Regions from separate parts of the Endothiovibrio diazotrophicus genome, predicted to be linked through region 3. Evidence: predicted binding sites of a transcription regulator. Region 3 holds the regulator's gene; each other region holds the start of a gene.
The links. Region 3 encodes sigma-54, which starts transcription at its own class of promoters, with help from an activator protein. Its sites were predicted from a motif close to TGGCANGNTNCNTGCTT; they were not measured.

Region 1 (5,341 bases), on a different contig from region 3:
CGCCCTCGTGCCGGAACGCACGAAAGAGGTGATGGCGCGGGGGCTAGCGACCTTCGAGAGCGCCTACCAGAGCAAGGACGGGTCGGTGTTGCCGGTGGAGGTGAGTGCCCGCTTGTGTCAGGTTGACGGCGGGATCGTCTTCTTCGGCGTGGTGCGCGACATCACTGAACGCAAGCGCTTCGAGGCGCGCCTGAAGGAGGGGCTGGAGCTCTACGAGGCGGCGATCAGCACCCCGGGGCTCGGTTTCTGGGCGGTGGGCGCCGGCGGGCGGCTGATGGAGGTCAACGACGCCTACGTGCGCCAGTCCGGCTACCGCCGCGACGAGCTGCTGACGATGAGTGTCCCCGACCTGGAGGCGCTGGAGAGCGCCGCCGATACCACCGCCCACCTGGAGCAGATCCGCCGCGACGGCTTCGCCCGCTTCCGCACCGCCCATCGGCGCAAGGACGGCACGGTGTGGCCGGTGGAGGTGGTCACCACCTACGCCGAGGTGCGCGGCGGGCGCTACTTCGCCTTCTTCGAGGACATCACCGAGAAGGTCGACCAGGAGAATCGGCTGGAACTGGCCGCACGGGTCTTCGAGACCATGGACCAGGCGGTGGTGGTGACCGATGCCGACAACCGGATCGTCTCGATCAACCCGGCCACCTCGCGGATCACCGGTTATCTCCCCGAGGAGGTGATCGGGCAGGACCCCAAGATCTTCGCCTCCGGTCGCCACGGCGCCGATTTCTACCGTGAACTGTGGGAGTCCCTGCTGCGGACCGACCACTGGGAGGGGGAGATCTGGGACCGGCGCAAGGACGGCGGGGTCTACCTCAAGTGGCTCACCATCAACGCCATCCGCAACCCCCGCGGCGAGGTGGTCCACTACGTCTCGGTGTTCTCCGACATCACCGAGCGCAAGCGGACCGAGGAGCTGATCTGGCGCCAAGCCAACTTCGACTCCCTCACCGGGCTGGCCAACCGCATCCACTTCCACAACCAGCTGCATCAGCAGCTGGAGCAGTGCCGCCGCTCGGCGAAGTCGCTGGCCCTGATGTACCTGGACCTGGACGGCTTCAAGGACGTCAACGACACCCTCGGCCACGCCGCCGGCGACCAGTTGCTGGTGGAGGTGGCGCGCCGGCTGGAGGAGCGCGCGCGGCGCTCCGACACCGTCGCCCGCCTCGGCGGCGACGAATTCACCCTGCTGATCGGCGACTTCGAACAGCCGGCGCGGGTCGGCTCCCTGGCCGAGCAGATCCTCGAGGTGCTGCACCAACCCTTCCACATCGCCGAGCGGCAGATCCACATCGGCGCCAGCATCGGCATCGCCCTCTACCCGGAGGACGGGGCGACGGTGGAGGAGATCAGCAAGCACGCCGACCTGGCCATGTACCAGTCCAAGGGCAGCGGCCGCAACACCTTCCGCTTCTTCCGCCCGGAGATGAACGCCAGCGCCAACCACCGCCTGGCACTGATCCACGACCTCCACCGGGCGGTGCGCGAGAACGCCTTCGAACTCCACTACCAGCCCAAGTTCCGCATCGCCGACGGACGGATGATCGGCATGGAGGCGCTGATCCGCTGGCCGCGGGAGGGGGAGGCGCCGATCTCCCCGGCGCACTTCATCCCCTGCGCCGAGGAGACCGGGCTGATCCTGCCCATCGGCAAATGGGTGCTCACCGAGGCGTGTCGCCGCACCGCCGGGTGGAACCGCCGCTTCGGGGCCGATCTGCGGGTGGCGGTCAACCTCTCGGCGCGCCAATTGCGCGACGCACGGATCGTCGACGAGATCATGACGATCCTCGGCGAGACCGGGGTGGCGCCGGGCCAACTGGAGCTGGAGATCACCGAGAGCATGCTGATGGCCGACGTGGAGCAGGCGATCGCGGTGATGAAGGCCCTGCGCGGCCACGGCATATCGATCGCCATCGACGACTTCGGTACCGGCTACTCCTCGCTCAACTACCTCAAGCGCTTCCCCATCACCACCTTGAAGATCGACCAGTCGTTCATCCGCGAGCTCACCGAGGACTCCGACGATGCGGCCATCGTCCGCGCGGTGATCGCCCTTGGCCAGAGCCTGGAGCTGGACGTGGTGGCCGAGGGGGTGGAGAGCGCCGGGCAGCTCGACTTCCTGCTGCGCCACCACTGCCACGCCGCCCAGGGCTACCACCTCGCCCGGCCGCTGCCGGCCGAGCGCTTCGAGGCGCTGCTCGGCGCCAACTGATATTCCATCTGTCTGAAGTGTTTGGGCCGCCCGTTTGAATACGCAGGCGTTGTGTATCGTTTGCCTGTCCTGAGTGGGTTTGTCAGCGGCTGTTTCGTTCGACACGGCGCCCGCAGGGCGCCCTATAGGGTGCCCTGCGGGCGCCGTGTCGAGCGAAGGCACACCCCTAAAGGCACGGGAAGAGAGTGGGGTGGAAACCAACGCGCTCTTCTTGTCCTTCGTATAGAAAAGCACCCTCCATCAAGGCAACCGGGCATCTCGGCTGGCACACGCTTCCGGGATTCCACTGTCCGAAGCCGTCGTAGTTCTTCGTGTTTTGCATGCGCAAATATGGGGCAACTAATGGTGGATATGCACGTAAATTGTGCAATCGCATCAATTGGGGGCGGGAGCTATTTTCATAATCCCATGAAATGTAATGTTGTGGTGCGTGTGGCGTGATTCGTGCTTCCTTTGGGCGCAATTTTTCGCGGAGGAAGCATCAGTGCAGAGTTTGCAGTCCGGTATCGACGTCCTGTTCGTCCTGTTGGGCGCCATCATGGTGCTCGCCATGCACGCCGGTTTCGCCTTTCTGGAGGTGGGGACCGTGCGCAAGAAGAACCAGGTCAACGCCCTGGTGAAGATCATCACCGACTTTTCGGCGTCCACCATCGCCTATTTCTTCATCGGTTATGCGGTGGCCTACGGGGTCGGTTTCCTCGATCCGGCGCCGGTGCTCAGCGAGCGCAACGGCTATGAGCTGGTGAAGTTCTTCTTCCTGCTCACCTTCGCCGCGGCGATCCCGGCGATCGTCTCCGGCGGCATCGCCGAGCGGGCCCGCTTCTGGCCGCAGCTCACCGCCACCTTCGTCGTGGTGGCGCTGGTCTACCCGCTGTTCGAGGGGATCTCCTGGAACGGCAACTACGGCGTCCAGGGGTGGATCGAGTCGACCTTCGGCGCACCGTTCCATGACTTCGCCGGCTCCGTGGTGGTCCACGCGGTGGGCGGCTGGATCGCGCTCGCCGCGGTACTGCTGCTCGGGCCGCGCCATGGCCGTTACGGCAAGGACGGCGCGTGCTACGCCCACCCGCCGTCGAACATCCCCTTCCTCGCCCTCGGCGCCTGGATCCTCACCGTCGGCTGGTTCGGCTTCAACGTGATGTCCGCCCAGGCGGTGGAGGGGATCAGCGGGCTGGTGGCGGTCAACTCGCTGATGGCGATGGTCGGCGGCATCCTCGCCGCGCTGGTGGTCGGCCGGAACGACCCCGGCTTCATCCACAACGGCCCGCTGGCCGGCCTGGTGGCGGTGTGCGCCGGCTCCGACCTGATGCACCCGCTGGGGGCGCTGGTCACCGGGGTGGTCGCCGGCGCGATGTTCGTCTGGCTCTTCACCGTGGTGCAGAACCGCTGGCGGATCGACGACGTGCTCGGCGTCTGGCCGCTGCACGGGCTGTGCGGCGCCTGGGGTGGCATCGCCGCCGGGATCTTCGGTCTGAAGGGGCTGGGGGGAATGGGCGGCGTCTCCTTCGGTGGCCAGTTGGTCGGCACCCTGCTCGGAGTGGCGATCGCCCTGGTCGGCGGCTTCGTGGTCTACGGCCTGATCCGCGCGGCGATGGGTGGTTTGCGCCTCACCCAGGAGGAGGAGTTCGAGGGGGCCGACCTGACCATTCACCGCATCTCCGCCACGCCGCCGAATGATTGAGGCGGGGAGAGGGAGACGTCACCGCAGATCGGCGCTACCGCCCCGGCCTGCGGTTTGGGTCTCGTACCCACGCTCTGCGTGGAAACGTCTTTTTTTGATGCTCTGCGTCGTGTTGAACGGAGGGCGGGCGTGGTCGATTGGTGTGCTGTTCGGCAGGACGCAGAGCGTCCGGGGTTGTGGGTTACGACGCGGAGCGTCGTAACCAGGACGCGGAGCGTCGTAACCAGGGGCGCAAAGTGGTCGATGGATCAAATCGCGTGTTCCGAAAAAAAGGGCCGGCATGTCGGAGACGTGCCGGCCCTTTTTCTTACGCTTTGCGCCTTCGCGCCTTTGCGTGGGATGTTCTCTTTTCTCCAGCTCACACCGGGCGTTCGAAGGCCTCGACGGGGGTACTGCCGATCACGCGGTTGCGGCCCTCCTCCTTGGCACGGTAGAGGTTGGCGTCGGCCCGCTTGAGCATGGCATCGAGATTGTCTTCCAGCTCATGGGCCAGCCCGATGCTGACGGTGAAAGGGAAACGGTGATCGTCGTAGTTCACCGGCGTGCTCTCCACGGTGCGGCGGAAGGCCTCCAGGCGGGTCGCCGCCATCTCCGGCAGCCCCTCCATCAGCACGCAGAACTCCTCGCCGCCGAAGCGCGCCACCAGTTCGTCGGGAAAGGCGTCGTTGAGCAGCCCGGCCATGTGGCGCAGGGCGGCATCGCCGCCGTCGTGGCCCTGGCTGTCGTTGACCTTCTTGAAGAAGTCGATGTCGATCATCGCCAGATTGAGCGGGGTGTCCAGCTCCTTCGCCTGCTCGTAGCGGCACATCCCGTGGTTGAAGAAGTAGCGGCGGTTGTGCAGCTTGGTCAGGTAGTCGCGGTTGGCCGCGTCGCGGATCTCCTCGATCCGCTCGAAGATCTCCAGGTTCTGGTTGACCCGGCAGAGTAGCTCCTCGTAGCCGAAGGGCTTGATCATGAAGTCGTTGGCGCCGCTTTTCAGGAAGCGCGCCGAGAGGCGGTTGTCGCTGCTGCTGGAGAGTCCGATGATGGCCAGCTGATCCTTGCTGTGGGTGGCGCGCAGTTTCTGGGTCAGCTCGAAGCCGTCCATCTCCGGCATGTGATAGTCGGTGATGATCAGGCGGATGTCGGGGTGGGCATGGAAGAGCGACAGCGCCTGCCGGTCGTCGGCCGCGGTATACACCTTGAGGCACTGTACCTCCAGCTGATGCTGGATCACCGCCAGGGCGCTCGGCGAGTCGTCCACCGCCAGCACCTTGATCGAGCGGTTGCGGTGGATCCGGCCGACCAGCCCGCAGGCGTACTGGTAGGCGGAGAGGTCGTTCTTGACCACGTAATCGACCACCCCGAGGGCGGTCATCCGCTTGCGCAGCTCGTCGCCGTAGAAGCCGGTGAGCACGACGATCGGGATGCCGGTCGCCTGCAGCAGTGGGACCACCTCGCCGTTG
Region 2 (5,341 bases), on a different contig from region 3:
TCGCCGGCCAACCGATCCAGCTCGACCACCGAGCCCTGATTGAGCTGCAACAGGTTGCGGATCGGGATGTGGGTGGAACCCACCTCCATGGAGATGGTCACCGGGATGTCCATGATCACATCCAGATTGACGTCGTTCTCCGGGATCCCCGCGCCGGGATCCGGCTCCAGGTCATCGAACGGGGCCCGCTGCACCTCCGGGGCCGGCGCCTGCATGTCGGCCAACGCGTCGGCGGCGGCCGGGTCCCCCTCCTCGCCGGCCTCGGCCAGCGCCGCGGCCCACTCGTCGGCCAGAGCCGCGTCGTCGATCTCTTCACTCATGGTCCACTTAACCTCTCGCTCACTCGCGAAGTTTTACCCGTTCGGTCACCTTGATCGCCATGTTGCCCCGCGAGACACCCAACCGCCCACGGAAGATCGGGATGTTCTCGGCGCGGATGGTGACCGTCTCCGGCATCTCGATGGGGATCACGTCGCCCGCCTTCATGTTGACCATGTCGCCGAGCCGCAGGGTGGTCTCGGTCAACATGCTGGAGAGCCGCACCTCCGCCTCCTTCATCTCCTCCTGCAGCGCGGTGGTCCAGCGCTCGTCGGTATCGGTACGGTCGGACTGGATGCCGGCGTCGAGCAGCTCGCGGATCGGCTCCACCATGGAGTAGGGCATGGTGATGTGCATGTCCCCACCGCCCCCCTCCAGCTCCACGTGGAGAGTGGAGACCACCACCACCTCGGTAGGGCTGACGATGTTGGCGAACTGGGGGTTGACCTCCGAGTTGATGTACTCGAAGTCCACGTCCATGACCGGCGCCCACGCCTCCTTGAGGTCCTTGAACACCTCACGGAGCATCATCTGCACCACCCGCAGCTCGGTGGGGGTGAACTCGCGCCCCTCGATCTTGGCGTGGAAACGACCGTCGCCGCCGAAGAAATTGTCCACCACCACGAAGACCAGCTTCGGGTCGATGACGAACAGCGCGGTGCCGCGCAACGGCTTGATCCGCACCAGGTTGAGACTGGTCGGCACGTAGAGGCTGTGGACGTACTCCGAGAACTTGACCATCTGCACGCCGCCCACCGCAATCTCCGCGGAGCGGCGCAGCATGCTGAACAGACTGATGCGGTAGTGGCGTGCGAACCGCTCGTTGATCATCTCCAGGGTCGGCATGCGACCGCGGACGATGCGGTCCTGGCTGGCGAAGTCGTAGGCACGGACCTCGCCTTCGAGCTCCTCCTCCGCCTCGGTCTCCACATCGCCGCTGTCGACGCCGTGGAGCAGGGCATCGATCTCTTCCTGCGACAGAAGGTCGTTGACGGCCATTTAGTGCACTTCGCTCTTACTGCATCACGAAACTGGTGAAGTAGATCGCCTCCACACCCGGCTTGCCGGTGCGCTCCTTGAGGATGCTCTGGACCTCGGTAAGTGCCTGCTTGCGAATCTGGATCTTCCCTTCGCGGGTGCTCAGGGTCTGGTAGTTCTGACTGCTGAAGAGCAGCACCAGGGAGTTGCGGATGCGCGGCATGTGGTGCTCGATCTCCGCCACCATCGCCGGATCCCGGGTCATCACCTCCACGGTCACCTGGAGGAAGCGCACCAGACTCTGATCCTCGAAATTGACCACGAAGGGCGGGTCGAGGGAGACGTAATGGGGCTTGGCGTTGGCCGGCGTCTCCTGCTTGGCCGCCTCCGCCGCCGCCACCGCCGCCTTCTCATCCCCCTTCATCGCCTGGACGATGAAGAACATCGCCACCACGTTGACGAGCAGCACCACCGCCACCACGGCAATGATGATGATCAGCTTCTTCTTGTTCTTGCCGCCGCCTTCCGGCTGGATCTCATCTTCCGCCATCTTCCCGATCCTCTTCGTAGACGGCCCCGCGGGGCCGGTGGTTCAAGCGCCTTACCCCACGAAGCAATGGTCGCGCCAAACGGAATTTCTTTCCCGCCCCCCGGCCGCGAGCCCTGCGGGCCGCGGCCGGGGGGCGGGAAAGAAATTCCGTCATTGAGTTGGGTCTTGATTACGCCTTCGACACCCTTCTGCGCCGAAGGTTTGACGCCATCCGGTCGGGGACGGCGGAAATGCGGCATTCTCCCGTGAGCGGGGGGGGCATGGCAAGGGGACGAAAAACAACGAACCCCCGCCGAGGCGAGGGTCCGCGCATATCAGTGCGCCCGACAGGCGCCTGGCAATCTGTCAACGAATATGACGGGCTACCGGATTCAGATCTTGAACTGGCCGACCAGCGACTGGAGCTTGTGCGCCAACCCCGCCAACTGCTCGCTGGCCGAGGCGGTCTGGCTGGCGCCGTTGGCGGTCTCGTCGGCGACGCTGGTGATGTTGACCACGTTGCGGTTCATCTCCTCGGCGACCGCCGTCTGCTCCTCCGCCGCCGAGGCGATCTGGGTGTTCATGTCGGTGATCGTGGAGACCGCCCGGGTGATCGTCTGCAGCGACTCGCCGGCCGCCGCCGCCTGGCGCACGCTCGACTCCGCCTGGGCGCGCCCCTCCTCCATCACCTTCACCGCCTGCCCCGCGCCGGCCTGCAGCTTCTCGATCATCTGCTGGATCTCTTCGGTCGACTTCTGGGTGCGCGAAGCGAGCGTGCGCACCTCGTCGGCCACCACCGCGAAACCGCGCCCCTGCTCGCCGGCCCGCGCCGCCTCGATCGCCGCGTTCAGCGCCAGCAGGTTGGTCTGCTCGGCAATCCCCTTGATCACGTCGAGGATGGTGCCGATCTCCGCGCTGTCGGTCTCCAACTGGTGGATCACCCCCGCCGCCTTCTCCACCTCGGTGGCCAACCGGTCGATCGCCTCGATGGTCTGGTCGACCACCTGGCGCCCGTTCTGCGCCTCGCTCTCCGCCTGATGGGCCGCTTCCGCCGCCGAACCGGTGTTGCGCGCCACCTCCTGCACGGTGGCCGACATCTCGGTCATGGCGGTGGCCACCTGATCGGTCTCGGAGTGCTGACGCTCCAGCCCGGCACTGGTCTGACGGGTCACCGCATGGAGCTGGTCCGCCGCCGCCGCCAATTGCGCCGAGGAACCGACCACCTCCCCCATCACCCCCTGCACGCGGGCAAGGAAGCGGTTGAAGCCGCGCGCCAGATCACCCAGCTCCCCCTTCGAACGCTCGTCGAGACGGAACGCCAAATCCCCCTCGTCCTGGGCGCGCACCATCCGCTCCACCGACTCGCGGATCGGCCGCGAGACCTGCCGGTTGAGCAGCAGCCAGATCACCGACAAGGTGAGCACCAGCAGCACCACCACGATCACCGTCCCCTGCATCAGATGGGAGCGCAACGCCGCATCCGCATCGGTCAGCGGGCGGATCACCTCGAAGGAGCCATGCAGATCCCCCGGGCGCTTGTTCTCCATCGGATAACCGAGGATATCCTTGCCGTCGTCACGCCCCCACAGCGTCTTCGCGGTGGCGGGGTCACCGTGGCACACCATGCACTGCTTCTCCAGGCGCACCGGCCGGAAATAGCGCACCGCATTCATACCTTCGTCAACCACGTAGTATTCGGAAGCCGAACGGTTGCTCTCGAAATACTTGAGCGCCCGCGCCTCCACCGCGTCGGGCTCGTTGTCGGAGTTGCGCGCACCGGCCCGCGGGGTGCGAAACTCGAAGCCCCCCTCCGCCGCCTTCGCCTTGGCCGCCTCCCACGCCGCCACCACCGGCACCGCGGCAAGGATCTTGTTGCGCCGGTCCTTCTCCGAGGTGTACTGGAGATCGCGCAACTTCTCAGTGGAGAAGAGCCCCATGCGCCACTTGCCGGCCATCCCCTCGCGCACCGATTCGGCCATCAGGATCAGATTGCGCGCCCCCCTCACCTCACCGTCGACGACGCTCTCCTGTTGGACCTTGATGTAGGCGGTGAACAACACGGCGATCAGCAACACCGTCAGCGCGGCGACGATGGTGATGATGCGGAAACCGACGGAATCGACCTTCTTCATTATCTGTAGCGCCTTCTGAAATGAGCGACCTCGAATACGCGGGCCCTTATACCATATATCGTCCGACGCACGACGGACGCGGCCCTACCTCAACCGATCGCTGACGAACTGCGAGAGGATCTCCCGGCTATCCCCCTTGAACTCCAGGAACTGCATACCCAGCCGATGCAGGTGCTCGTTGCCGATGTAGTGGACATAGACCACCTTGGCCCGCGCCTCGAAGCGCCTCGCACGCACGCCGTGGTCGAGCTGGAAGAAGATATCGAAGGCCCGCCCCACGTCGGCGCTATGCCGACACTTCACCGACACCCCCCCCATGGAGAGATCGGAGGCACGCCCGTAGACCACCTCACCGTCGCTCTGGACAATCCCCACCCGCCGGTCGATTGGCACCCGCGGAGCCGCTCTGCGCTCACTCATCGCTTGATCAAACCTCGAATGCCATCCGCCACAACGACCACCCGCGCCACCCTCGCCAATCCCTGACAACGTGCAGCAGTGTGGTACCAGCCGGTAACTATACGGATAGAAACCCCGCCGATCTACGTATATTCGACGCAAACAAGGGTCGAAGAGCGGAGGTGAGAAAGGCGCGCCCGGGGAGCGCCAAAGAAAAAGGCCCGTACCGAAGGGGTACGGGCCTTTCCATGGATGGTGGGCTGTCAGGGACTCGAACCCCGGACCTAGTGATTAAGAGTCACCTGCTCTACCAACTGAGCTAACAGCCCGAAAGAGGACGGCGAGTTTAGCGCAAGCGCCCGACCAACTCAACCGTTTCAAATATGGGGTGAGCGATGGGTTTCGAACCCACGACCGCCGGTACCACAAACCGGAGCTCTACCAGCTGAGCTACGCCCACCATAGAAACCAATCCTGTCGCCTGCCGGAGAGATGGCGCGCCCGGCAGGACTCGAACCTGCAACCCTCGGCTTAGAAGGCCGATGCTCTATCCGGTTGAGCTACGGGCGCATGTTCTGACCCATCACCCCGGAGGGCGCAGCCCTCCGCGCGCGGGGTATGTGGTCGGGGTAGAGGGATTCGAACCCCCGACACCCTGCTCCCAAAGCAGGTGCGCTACCAGACTGCGCTATACCCCGGGTATCCGTAGCCGGTAAGCCCTTCACGGCAGGCGCGGAATACTACCAACATCGTTTTTCCCGGTCAAACGGAAAATTCACCTCTTCCGGGGGCCGCTTCCGCCCCCCTTCATCAGGCTGTAACATCGCATCCATGGTCTGGAAACCCCATGTCACCGTCGCCACCATCGCCGAACGCGACCACCGTTTCCTGCTGGTGGAGGAGCGCTCCACCGGCGGCGGGCTGGTACTCAACCAGCCCGCCGGCCACCTGGAGGAGGGCGAGACCCTGATCCAGGCGGTGATCC
Region 3 (5,341 bases):
CAGATCGACGGCCGCCGTTTCGCCGCGGCGAGCGCCCCGGTGGAGTGGAACGACCCCAACGGGGTGTGGTCGCTGGTCGTCCTCGGCGACCTGCAGGAGGCCGCCTCGTGGTGGCGCTGGGCGGGGGTTGGCGGTAGCGTCGGCGGCGCGCTGTTCGTGCTGCTGGTCACCTTCCTGCGGCTGCGGCGGGAGGCGGAGCAGCGGCGCCAGGCGGTGGCCGAGGCGCAGGCGGCGGCCGAACTGCTCGCCGCCGAGGCGGAGGCGAAGAGCCGCCAGGCCGATTTCGTCCTCCAGGTGCAGCGCGCGAAGGGGTTTCCCGCCTTCGTCTCGGCGCTGTTCGGCGGGCTCGCCGAGCGGGTGCGTCTGCACCAGGGGTGCCTCTACTACGCCGTGGCGGGGGAGGGCGGCGAGACGCGGCTGGAGCTGGCCGGCAGCTACGTCACCGAGGGGGCGCCGGAGCGCGTCGCCCTCGGCGAGGGGCTGCTCGGCCAGTGCGCGCGGGACCGCCGGCCGCTGATCTTCCAGCACCCGCCGGAGGGGTTCTGGCGGGTCCCCACCGGGGCCGGGACGTTCCCGCCGCGGGTGTTGCTGCTGCTGCCGATCCTGCGCAACGACGAACTGCTCGGGGTGCTGGAGCTCTCCTCCCTGAGCGACGAGCTGGGCCGCGAGCGCCAGGCGGTGGAGGAGCTGCTGCCGGTGCTGGCGATGAGCCTGGAGCTGCGCCTGGCGGCGCTGCGCGCCTCCAGCGCAGCGTGATTGCGGTTCCGTCCTTGTCGGTGGGCGCCAACCCGCCGGCGAACTGCCTTCGTTCGCCACGGCGGCCGCAGGCCGCCCTATAGGGCGCGCCGCGCGCGCCGTGGTGACCGAAGCCCCGTCCCCGACGATGCCCGCCGGCCTGCCGGCGAAGTGCCCCCCGGCGCGCCACGGTTTGGCGCAAACAAACGGCAATTGGGCCCCAGTGACCGGCCGCCGCCAACCGTTGGATCGCGCCCAATCGATGTTGTCCGGCGCCCAACGACGGGGCGTTGCGCGTCGGTAATCTTGCCTCCACTCCCGCAGCCATTGCGGGCCCCGATGGAGGACCAGGACCATGATGATGCCCCGCTTGCTGCCCAACGAACTGCTCGCCACCCTGCCCGGATTCGTCCGCTACGACCTGGCCGACGCGCTGACCGATCCGCGGGCGCTGACCTTCGGCGAGACCCACCGTTTCGGCGAGTGGGAGCTGCGCCTGGAGGAGGACGTCGAGGAGCCGGGGCGCATCCACTGCATCCTCACGCTGGAGGAGGAGGGACAGCTCCACCTGATGCTCGATTCCCGCGGCGAGGAGGCCGAGCTGTTCGCCTGCCACGGCGGCGGCTGCGCCTGCGACGCCCGTCTCGGCATGGAGTTCTGCGCCAAGCCGGAGCGCTGGTTGGCCCCCCTGCCGGTGCCGGTGCGCTGGCTCTGACCCAGTGCGAAGGAGGTGGCACCTTGTGGCCATGCCCGGGGGGGGGGGCATCGCCACCCGCGTAGCGTAGCCGTAACCAAATCCGACGATTTGGCATACAATGGGCCCGATTCTTGTAAGGGTGGCCCCGCGGCGATGACGCATATTCGGTTCGTATCATGAAGCAGTCGCTTCAACTCCGGCTCGGTCAGTACCTGACCATGACTCCCCAACTGCAGCAGGCGATCCGTCTGCTGCAGCTCTCGACCCTGGAACTGCAGATGGAGGTGCAGCAGGCATTGGAGAGCAATCCGATGCTGGAATCGGGGGAGGACGACGAGATCGAGGGCTACGCCGGGGCGGAGGCGGAGAGCAACCGCCAGGAGCGGGAGGCGCCGGCGGAGGAGTCCTCCTCCTCGGGCGACGACTTCGAGGCGCCGGTCGCGGCCGAGGAGCGCGAGCGCGACTTCGAGTCCGACGCCACGATGCCCGACGACCTGCCGGTGGACAGTGTGTGGGAGGACGTCTACGACGGCGCCACCGCCTACTCGCGCAACGACGAGGGGGAGGAGCGGGTCTTCGAGTACGCCGACACCTCCGGCCGTTCGCTGCGCGACCACCTGGTGTGGCAGATGGAGCTGTCGCGCTTCAGCGAGACCGACGAGGCGATCGCCGAGGCGATCATCGACGCCATCGACGAGGACGGCTATCTCAAGCAGTCCCTCGACGAGCTCCACGAGGGGCTCGCCGACCAGGGGCTGGAGGTGGAACCTGACGAGGTGGCGGCGGTGCTGCGCCGGATCCAGGCGATGGACCCCGCCGGCGTCGCCGCCCGCGACCTCGGCGAGTGCCTGGTGTTGCAACTGCGCCAGCTGCCCGCCGACACCCCGTGGCGGACCGAGGCGATGGCGCTGGTCGGCGAGCACATCGAGCTGCTCGGCAACCGCGACTTCAAGACCCTGATGCGGCGGATGAAGCTGGCCGAGGAGCAGCTCTCCGAGGTGCTCGACCTGGTGCGCACCCTCAACCCGCGCCCCGGCTCGGCGATCGAGCAGGCCGCCCCCCAATACATCGTCCCCGACGTCTTCGTGCGCAAGCTGAAGGGGCGCTGGGTGGTCGAGCTGAACCCCGAGGCGGCCCCCAAGATCCGCGTCAACAGCTACTACGCCAGCCTCCTCGGGCGGGCCGGCGGCGGCGAGCTGAAGGGGCAGTTGCAGGAGGCGCGCTGGCTGATCAAGAGCCTGCAGAGCCGCAGCGAGACCCTGCTCAAGGTGGCCACCGCCATCGTCGAGCGTCAGCAGGCGTTCCTCGAGCAGGGTGAGGAGGCGATGCGCCCGCTGGTGCTGCGTGATGTGGCCGAGACGGTCGAGATGCACGAGTCGACCATCTCGCGGATCACCACCCAGAAGTTCATGCACACCCCCCGCGGCATCTTCGAATTCAAGTATTTCTTCTCCAGCCACGTCGGCACCGCCGACGGCGGGGAGGCCTCCTCGACCGCCATCCGTGCCCGGATCAGGAAGCTGATCGCCGCCGAGGAGCCGCGTAAGCCGTTGAGCGACAACAAATTGGCCAAGATGCTCGAGGGCGAGGGGATCAACGTGGCGCGGCGCACCGTGGCCAAATACCGCGAGGCGATGAATATCCCCGCCTCCAACGAGCGGAAACGGCTACAATAGCCGGCCCTCCCGCCGGGGGACGGATCGCCGCCTCTTTCGGCGCAACCGATACGAAAACGATTCTTGAGGAGTCTCGACCGATGCAACTGAACCTGACCGGCCACCACGTGGACATCACCGATGCCATGCGCAACTACGTCAACGAGAAGACCGAGCGGCTGGAGCGTCACTTCGACCAGATGACCAACGTGCATGTGGTGCTCAGCGTGGAGAAGCTGCGCAACAAGGCCGAGGCGACCATCCACGTCAACGGCGCCGATCTCTTCGCCGACGCCGAGCACGAGGACATGTACGCCGCCATCGATGCCCTCGCCGACAAGCTGGACCGGCAGATCAAGAAGCACAAAGAGAAGCTCACCGACCATCGCAAGTAACCACGGTTCGGCCCCGTGGCGGCGTGCCTCGGGGTCCCCTTCCCAGGGGCCATAGACCATGCAACTGAGCGAACTACTCTGCCGGGAGTGCAGCACCCGGACCCTTCAGGCAGGGAGCAAGAAGCGGGCGTTGGAACTGGTCAGCGAGATGATCGCCAACCACCTCGACGCCCTCACCCAGGCGGAGATCTTCGATAGCCTGATCGGCCGCGAGCGGCTCGGCTCCACCGGCATGGGCCACGGAGTGGCCATCCCCCACGGCCGCGTCAAGGGCATCGCCCGGGCCATCGGCGCCTTCGTCCGCCTGGAGCAGGCGGTGGACTTCGATGCCATCGACCGCCAGCCGGTGGACCTGCTGTTTTTCCTCCTGGTGCCCGAGCACTACACCGACGAACATCTGCAGATCCTCTCCACCCTGGCCGAGATGTTCAGCGACGAGCCGTTCTGCGCCACCCTGCGGGCGGCGGCCGACGACGCCTCGCTCTATCGCCTGATCGTCGACTGGCAGCCCGCCTCCAGCGCCCTGCAATGAAACGCACCGTCACCGCCGAGCAGCTCTACCGTGCCCTCCGCGGGCGGCTGGGGCTCTCCTGGGAGGAGGGCGGGCAGCGGGAGGCGTGCATCGTCGGCGACTGCACCGAGCTGGAGACCGGCCGCTGTCTGGTGGGCCACCTCAACCTGATCCACCCCTGCCGTATCCAGGTCCTCGACCGCCAGGAGTTGCAGCACCTCGACTCCCTCGGCGACAACTCCCGCGACGACAGCCTCGACATGGTCTTCTCCTCGCGGGTGGGGATGGTGATCGTCGCCGGCGGCTGCGAGGTGCCGGAGGACTTCCGCCGGCGCGCCGAGTCCACCGCCACGCCGCTGCTGTGTGCCGAGTCCCGCGGTCATCAGGTGATCGCGCTCACCCAGTTCTATCTCTCCCGCGAGCTGGCCGACCGGGTCACCCTCCACGGGGTGTTCATGGAGGTGCTGGGGGTCGGCGTGCTGATCGCCGGCGACAACGGCAGCGGCAAGAGCGAGCTGGCCCTGGAGCTGATCACCCGCGGCCATCGGCTGATCGCCGACGACGTCGCCGAGTTCACCCGCACCAATCCGGAGATGATCACCGGCTCCTGCCCGGAGCTGTTGCAGGACTTCATGGAGGTGCGCGGGCTGGGGGTGCTCAACGTCCGTGAGATGTTCGGCGACAGCGCCATCCGCCGCACCAAGAGCCTCGGCCTGGTGGTCAGCCTGGAGGCGATGGACGAGGAGCGGCTGCTCGCCATCGACCGCCTGCGCGGCAGTCACCGCACCCGCCGGGTGCTCGACCAGCCGATCCCCGAGGTGACCCTGCCGGTGGCCGCCGGACGCAACCTGGCGGTGCTGGTGGAGAGCGCCGTGCGCAACCATATCCTCTCCCACAACGGCTACGATGCCGCCGGTGACTTCATCGAGCGCCAGCGCCGCGAGATCGAGCGGGGTGCGGAGGGCGGCAGGGAGCGGACGTGAAGCTGGTCATCGTCAGCGGCTTCTCGGGGGCGGGCAAGCACATCGCCATGCACACCCTGGAGGATCTCGGCTACCACTGCGTCGACAACCTGCCGGTGGCCCTGCTGGAGGCCTTCGCCGGCCGGATGGCGGCCGGCGAAGGGGCACTCGAACTCAGTGCAGTGGGCATCGACGCCCGCAACCGTGCCGAGGAGCTGGCCCGTTTCCCGGAGACCGTGGAGCGACTCAAGGGGATGGGTCTGGAGCTGCGCCTGCTGTTTCTGCAGAGCGATCCGAAGACCCTGATCCGCCGCTTCAGCGAGACCCGCCGCCGCCACCCGTTGACCCGCGGCGCGGAGCTGCCGCTGGCCGAGGCGCTGGAGCGG
Region 4 (5,341 bases), on a different contig from region 3:
AAACGGCGCTTAAAGGCTCCTCGGCGTGTTATTTCCTGTTCATCTCTTGTTCATTTCTTGTCATGAAAGACGCCCTCCACCACATCGCTTGGTGGGGGGGCGAGCGCTTCCGCCGAGAACCATTAATTTATTTCGACTACCGACAATTCAAAACGCCACATTCGAGCCGTATAAAAGGCATAAATAGTCTTGACTCGCAACCGCCGTGACCGCTCTTTTCCCGGCTCAACTTCCGAGGCATGCGGCGGCGGTGAAACCTCGCCCTCATTCCGTCGCGGCGGCGTCTCCCTCCCGTGCCGCGACCGCCACCCCCCGCCCCTCCACGAAGGCGTCGCGAAGCCGGTCACGATAGCGGTCGGGCGCGAAGTCGATCAGCGTCCCGCCGCGCTCGAAATGGTGGATGAACACCTTGCCGACGGCGTAGCTGAGGGCACCGCCGAGGATCGCCATGCTGGCACCACCGGCGAGCGTGCCGAAACCGGGGAGGATCTTGATGATGCTGGCCAGCGAGGCGGTGGTCGCCGTCGGCAACATGCCGCCGATCAACGAGGCGATGAGCGAACGACCGAGATTCTCCCTGAAGGGAACCCCGTACTCGTTGCACAGCGCGTGGACCATCTTCACTTGGACCCCCACCAGGGCCACCACATCGAACAGCGGCAGCGGCACCAGGCCGATGGCCATGGAGGCGATGACGTGAGTCTTGACGATGCCGCCGGAGGCCCCCGGAGTACCGGGCTCGAGCCGCACCATCGCGCCGGGGTGAACGCCGCCCCGAAACGCGGAGCCCTCTGTGCTGCCGACAATCTTTTTCATGAACGATCCGATCTCCCGATTCGAGTGCGGCGGCATTGTCCGGGAGGCCGCCCGCCCGAGCGAGCAAGTCGCCCCCGGGGCCGCAAAGAAGCGCGCACTATGCAAGATGTAGTGGAGCGGAATCAACCGACCGGTCAAATGTCTGCCGGGCGATGGGGGATCGGGTCACGGAAACGAGAGAACGGAGGGCCGGAGAGCGCTCGCTGCAAAAGCAACACCGCCCCCGAAAAAAGACGGGGGCGGCGTTGGGGACGCGCAATCGGCGGATCAGGCGAAGGCGGGGCTGAAGCTCTCCGCCGGCACCGGGCCGTCGGCGTTCCAGTAGGGCGACAGCTTGCGCAGACGCTCGATGATCGGCGGTACCGCGGCGATCACCCGCTCCACCTCCTCCATCTTGTTGAAGCGGCTGAAGGAGAAGCGCACCGAACCGTGGGCGGCGGTATACGGGATGCCCATGGCGCGCATCACATGGGAGGGCTCCAGCGAGCCGGAGGTGCAGGCCGAGCCGCTGGAGGCGGCGATACCGCCATGGTTGAGCATCAGCAGGATCGCCTCGCCCTCGATGTACTCGAAGGCGATGTTGGCGGTGTTGGGCACCCGGTTGGCCGGGTCGCCGGTGACGAAGGCGTGGCTGATCTGGGAGAGGATCCCCTCCTCCAGCCGGTCGCGCATCTTGGAGACGCGGCAGACGCCGTTGGTCAGGTAGTCCTGGGCCAGCTCGGCGGCAATCCCGAGGCCGACGATCGAGGCGGCGTTCTCGGTGCCGGCGCGGCGCCCGCGCTCCTGGTGGCCGCCGCGCAGCAGCGGGCGGAAGCGGGTGCCGCGGCGCAGGTAGAGGGCGCCGACCCCCTTCGGAGCGTGCAGCTTGTGGCCGGAGAGGGAGAGCATGTCGACCTTGGTGCCGTGGATCTCGATCGGCACCTTGCCCACCGCCTGCACCGCATCACTGTGGAACATCACCCCCTTGGCGTGGGCCAGCTCGGCCATCTCCTCCACCGGGAAGAGGGTGCCGGTCTCGTTGTTGGCCCACATGATCGAGGCGATCGCCACCTGGTCGGAGAGCGCCGCCTTGTACTGATCCAGGTCGATGCGCCCCTGGCCGTCCACCTCGATGCGGTGGATGGTGTAGCCCTTCTTCTCCAGGTGCTCGCAGACGGTGAGGATCGCCGGGTGCTCGACCACCGAGGTGATGATCTCCTTGCGTTCGGGCTGCGCCTCGAGGGCGGAGAGCAGCGCGGTGGAGTTGGCCTCGGTGCCGCAGGAGGTGAAGACGATCTCGTCGTCGCGCTCGGCGCCGACCAGCCGCTGCACCTGGCTGCGCGCCTCCTTGAGGGCGCGACCGACCTTGTCGCCGAAGCGGTGCATCGAGGAGGGGTTGCCGAACTGCTCGGTGAAGAAGGGCAGCATCGCCTCCACCACCTGCGGGTCGACCATGGTGGTGGCGTTGTTGTCGAGATAGATGTCGTCGCTCATGGCGAGCTCCTTGAAGAGTAAGATTTATCCGCAAATGAACGCGAATAAACGCAAAGGAGGGAATTGCGCCTGCGGCGCAGCAAACAAGAGGAGAGACGCTCCGCTCAATGAACTAGAACACGCAGGAGATGCTTTGCGTCCCATTTGCGTTCATTCGCGTTCATTTGCGGAAAACTCTTCGACTCTTAGGCGATCTTGCCCATCAGGGCGGCGGGGAGGACCTTGACCGGCTCGCCCAGCTCCTCGATCAGCCGCTGCTGGATCCCCTGCAGGGTCATCTGTGCCATCTGGCAGCCGGAACAGGCGCCGGTGAGGTTGACGAAGATCTTGTCGCCGTCCACCTCGACCAGCTCGACGTCGCCGTGGTCGCGCTGGAGCTGCGGGCGCAGCGATTCGAGCACCAGTTCGATACGGCGCATGCGCTGTACGCTGGTCAGCTGGGCCGGGGCCGGCTCGGGCTCCGGCTCGGGCATCTCTTCGAGGCAGTAGGCGAGGATCTCCTCGATCTTCTCGTGGCACGAGGAGCAGCCGCCACCGGCCTTGGTGTAGTTGGTCACCTCCTCCAGGGTGGTCAGCCGGTTGGCCTTCACCGTCTCGGCGATCATCACCTCGTCGATGCCGAAGCACTTGCAGACCAGCGCCCCCTCCTCGTGGTCGTCGTGCCACTCCTCGCCGCGGTAGTTGGCCACCGCCGCCTGCAGCGCCTCGCGGCCCATCACCGAGCAGTGCATCTTCTCCGGGGGCAGCCCCTCCAGAAAGTCGGCGATGTCCTGGTTGGAGACGTTCAGCGCCTCGTCGAGCTTCATCCCCTTGATGATCTCGGTCAGCGCGGAACTCGAAGCGATGGCCGAGCCGCAGCCGAAGGTCTGGAAGCCGGCATCGATGATGGTCTCGTTCTCCGGGTCCACCTTGAGGGTGAGGCGCAGCGCGTCACCACAGGAGATGGAGCCCACCTCGCCCACCGCGTTGGCGTCCTCCACCGCACCGGCGTTGCGCGGGTTGAAGAAGTGCTCTTTGACCGTTTCGGAGTAATCCCACATGGCGACGACCTCATAATAAGTTGAATTCTGGCGCGAAAAACAGAAAAGACAGAAAAGAGAAGATCCCTTTCCCTCTCGGGTGCAGGCGTTGTGCCACCCGGCCGACATGGCGTAACTCGTTGATCTGAAAAACACTCAATCGCTCTCCCAGCACAATACTTGAGTATTTATGTCGACGACGGTGGAACGCTTTGTAGGCTTTGCGACAGATACGTCCGGTCCGCGCGTCCCGTTGCGATGTCGCCCCCCGCCTCCCCACCCGTTCGCTTCGGACCGGAGGTCGGGGCTACCGGGCATCACGGGTGAAGATTCGGTAATATCCGGTTAGCCTTTTCAGAAGGGGTCAGGAACGAACCGCGGAGCCAGCTCCCCGCCCGGGTAGCCAAAAGTCAGGCGTTCCGTCCCCTCGTACATCGTTCCTCGACCGGACGAGGCCGCACCATGCTCCTGCTGTTACTGCTCTTCACCCTCCCCGCCCTGGCCGCCCCGCCGAGCCCGGTACTGCTTGGCTTCGACGGCGCCTACGGACTCCACAACAGCACCTCCGCCCGGGCCATCGAGCAGGGCATGCGCGTCGCCATCGACGAGATCAACGCCGCCGGCGGAGTGCTCGGCGGGCGCCCGCTGGCGCTGATCACCAGCGACAATCGCTCGGTACCGGCCCGCGGCATCGACAACATCCGCGCCTTCGCCCAACAGCAGGACCTGGTGGCGGTGTTCGGCGGTCGCTTCAGCCCGGTGCTCCTGCAGCAGCTTCCCGTGGTGCATGGCGAGAAGGTGATCCTCGCCGACGTGTGGGGCTCGGCCGACCGCATCACCGATCACGACTACCACCCCAGCTACACCTTCCGTCTCTCGTTGCGCGACGCCTACGCGATGCCGACGATGCTCCGCCACGCGACCGCCAAGGGGGCCGCGCGGGTCGGCCTGCTGCTCCCCAACACCGGCTGGGGCCGCAGCAACGAGGCCGCCGCACGCCGCTTCTCCGCCATCCACCCGCGCCCCGCGATCACCACCTACCAGTGGTACAACTGGGGCGAGGAGAGCCTGCTGCATCAGTTGCGCGCGCTGCGCGCCGCCGGCGCCGAGGCGTTGGTGGTGGTGGCCAACGACGTCGAGGGCTCGATCCTGGTGCGCGAAATGGCCGCCCTGCCGCCCGCCGAGCGGATGCCGATCATCAGCCACTGGGGGGTCACCGGCGGCCACTTCGTGGAGAATTGCGGAGCCGCCCTCCACCAAGTGGACTTCTCGGTGGTCCAGACCTTCAGCCTGTTCCGCGCCGATCCGACGATCCGGGAACGGGTGATGGCCGCCGCCAAGCGGCTGTTCGAGATCACCGCACCGGAGCAGGTGGAGGCGCCGGTGGGCTTCGGCCACGCCTACGACATGGTCCACCTGCTGGCACGGGCGATCGACGCCGCCGACACCACCGACCGCCCGGCGGTGCGCGACGCCCTGGAGCGCATCGGCGACTACCACGGCCTGGTCCGTGACTATCACCACCCCTTCGGCCCCGACGACCACGACGCCCTCGACCCCGAAGACGTCTTCATGGCCCACTACGACGAGCACGGGGTGCTCCGCCCGCTCCCCTGAGCCGGCCGTCCGTCGCCCCGTCCCGATGCGCCGCAGCCTCGCCTACACCATCGCCGCCGGCACCGCCCTGGTGACCGCGCTGTTCGTGCTGGTCCTGCTCTACCTCTCCGAACAGGCGATGGAGCGGGTGGTGCGCCGGCAGGTGGCGCAACTGCTCGCCGACACCGCCGACGAACTGCAACATACCGCCCTCGACAAGCTCTCCAAGCTGCGCGACGACCTGGCGCGGCTCGCCGGCAACACCCTGATCGCCAACGCCCTGGTCGATGACGTCGGCCGCGAGCTCTACCTGCGCTCCTTCCTCCAGGGCTACCGGGTGGTGGACGACATCCCGCTGGCGGTGATCGTCACCAACTATCGCGGCGCCGCGATCGCCGACAACCGCCCCGACTGGCCGAAGCCCCGGCAGCTCACCG

Region 1: a site for sigma-54 is predicted at 2,649-2,665, ahead of ACYQ2W_RS23530 (ammonium transporter). Genes of this name have one in related genera too.
Region 2: a site for sigma-54 is predicted at 1,908-1,924, ahead of ACYQ2W_RS04540 (flagellar basal body-associated FliL family protein). Genes of this name have one in related genera too.
Region 4: a site for sigma-54 is predicted at 3,409-3,425, ahead of nifU (Fe-S cluster assembly protein NifU). Genes of this name have one in related genera too.

What each region holds. Positions count from the first base shown of each region.
Region 1 covers NZ_BAAHXB010000149.1:3,258-8,598, forward strand. The annotation lists gene ACYQ2W_RS23525 (sensor domain-containing protein) at 1-2,215, shown strand, start outside; gene ACYQ2W_RS23530 (ammonium transporter) at 2,700-3,896, shown strand; gene ACYQ2W_RS23535 (diguanylate cyclase) at 4,255-5,341, opposite strand, start outside.
Region 2 covers NZ_BAAHXB010000010.1:1,739-7,079, reverse strand. The annotation lists gene fliN (flagellar motor switch protein FliN) at 1-320, opposite strand, end outside; gene fliM (flagellar motor switch protein FliM) at 340-1,317, opposite strand; gene ACYQ2W_RS04540 (flagellar basal body-associated FliL family protein) at 1,334-1,846, opposite strand; gene ACYQ2W_RS04535 (methyl-accepting chemotaxis protein) at 2,218-3,957, opposite strand; gene ACYQ2W_RS04530 (PilZ domain-containing protein) at 4,042-4,377, opposite strand; tRNA gene ACYQ2W_RS04525 (tRNA-Lys) at 4,610-4,685, opposite strand; tRNA gene ACYQ2W_RS04520 (tRNA-His) at 4,741-4,816, opposite strand; tRNA gene ACYQ2W_RS04515 (tRNA-Arg) at 4,850-4,926, opposite strand; tRNA gene ACYQ2W_RS04510 (tRNA-Pro) at 4,978-5,054, opposite strand; gene ACYQ2W_RS04505 (NUDIX hydrolase) at 5,188-5,341, shown strand, end outside.
Region 3 covers NZ_BAAHXB010000009.1:50,116-55,456, forward strand. The annotation lists gene ACYQ2W_RS04295 (GAF domain-containing protein) at 1-756, shown strand, start outside; gene ACYQ2W_RS04300 (hypothetical protein) at 1,091-1,450, shown strand; gene ACYQ2W_RS04305 (RNA polymerase factor sigma-54) at 1,609-3,108, shown strand; gene hpf (ribosome hibernation promoting factor) at 3,189-3,482, shown strand; gene ptsN (PTS IIA-like nitrogen regulatory protein PtsN) at 3,541-4,014, shown strand; gene hprK (HPr(Ser) kinase/phosphatase) at 4,011-4,976, shown strand; gene rapZ (RNase adapter RapZ) at 4,973-5,341, shown strand, end outside.
Region 4 covers NZ_BAAHXB010000017.1:6,785-12,125, reverse strand. The annotation lists gene ACYQ2W_RS06785 (YcjF family protein) at 265-816, opposite strand; gene nifS (cysteine desulfurase NifS) at 1,084-2,289, opposite strand; gene nifU (Fe-S cluster assembly protein NifU) at 2,475-3,329, opposite strand; gene ACYQ2W_RS06770 (ABC transporter substrate-binding protein) at 3,771-4,925, shown strand; gene ACYQ2W_RS06765 (hybrid sensor histidine kinase/response regulator) at 4,951-5,341, shown strand, end outside.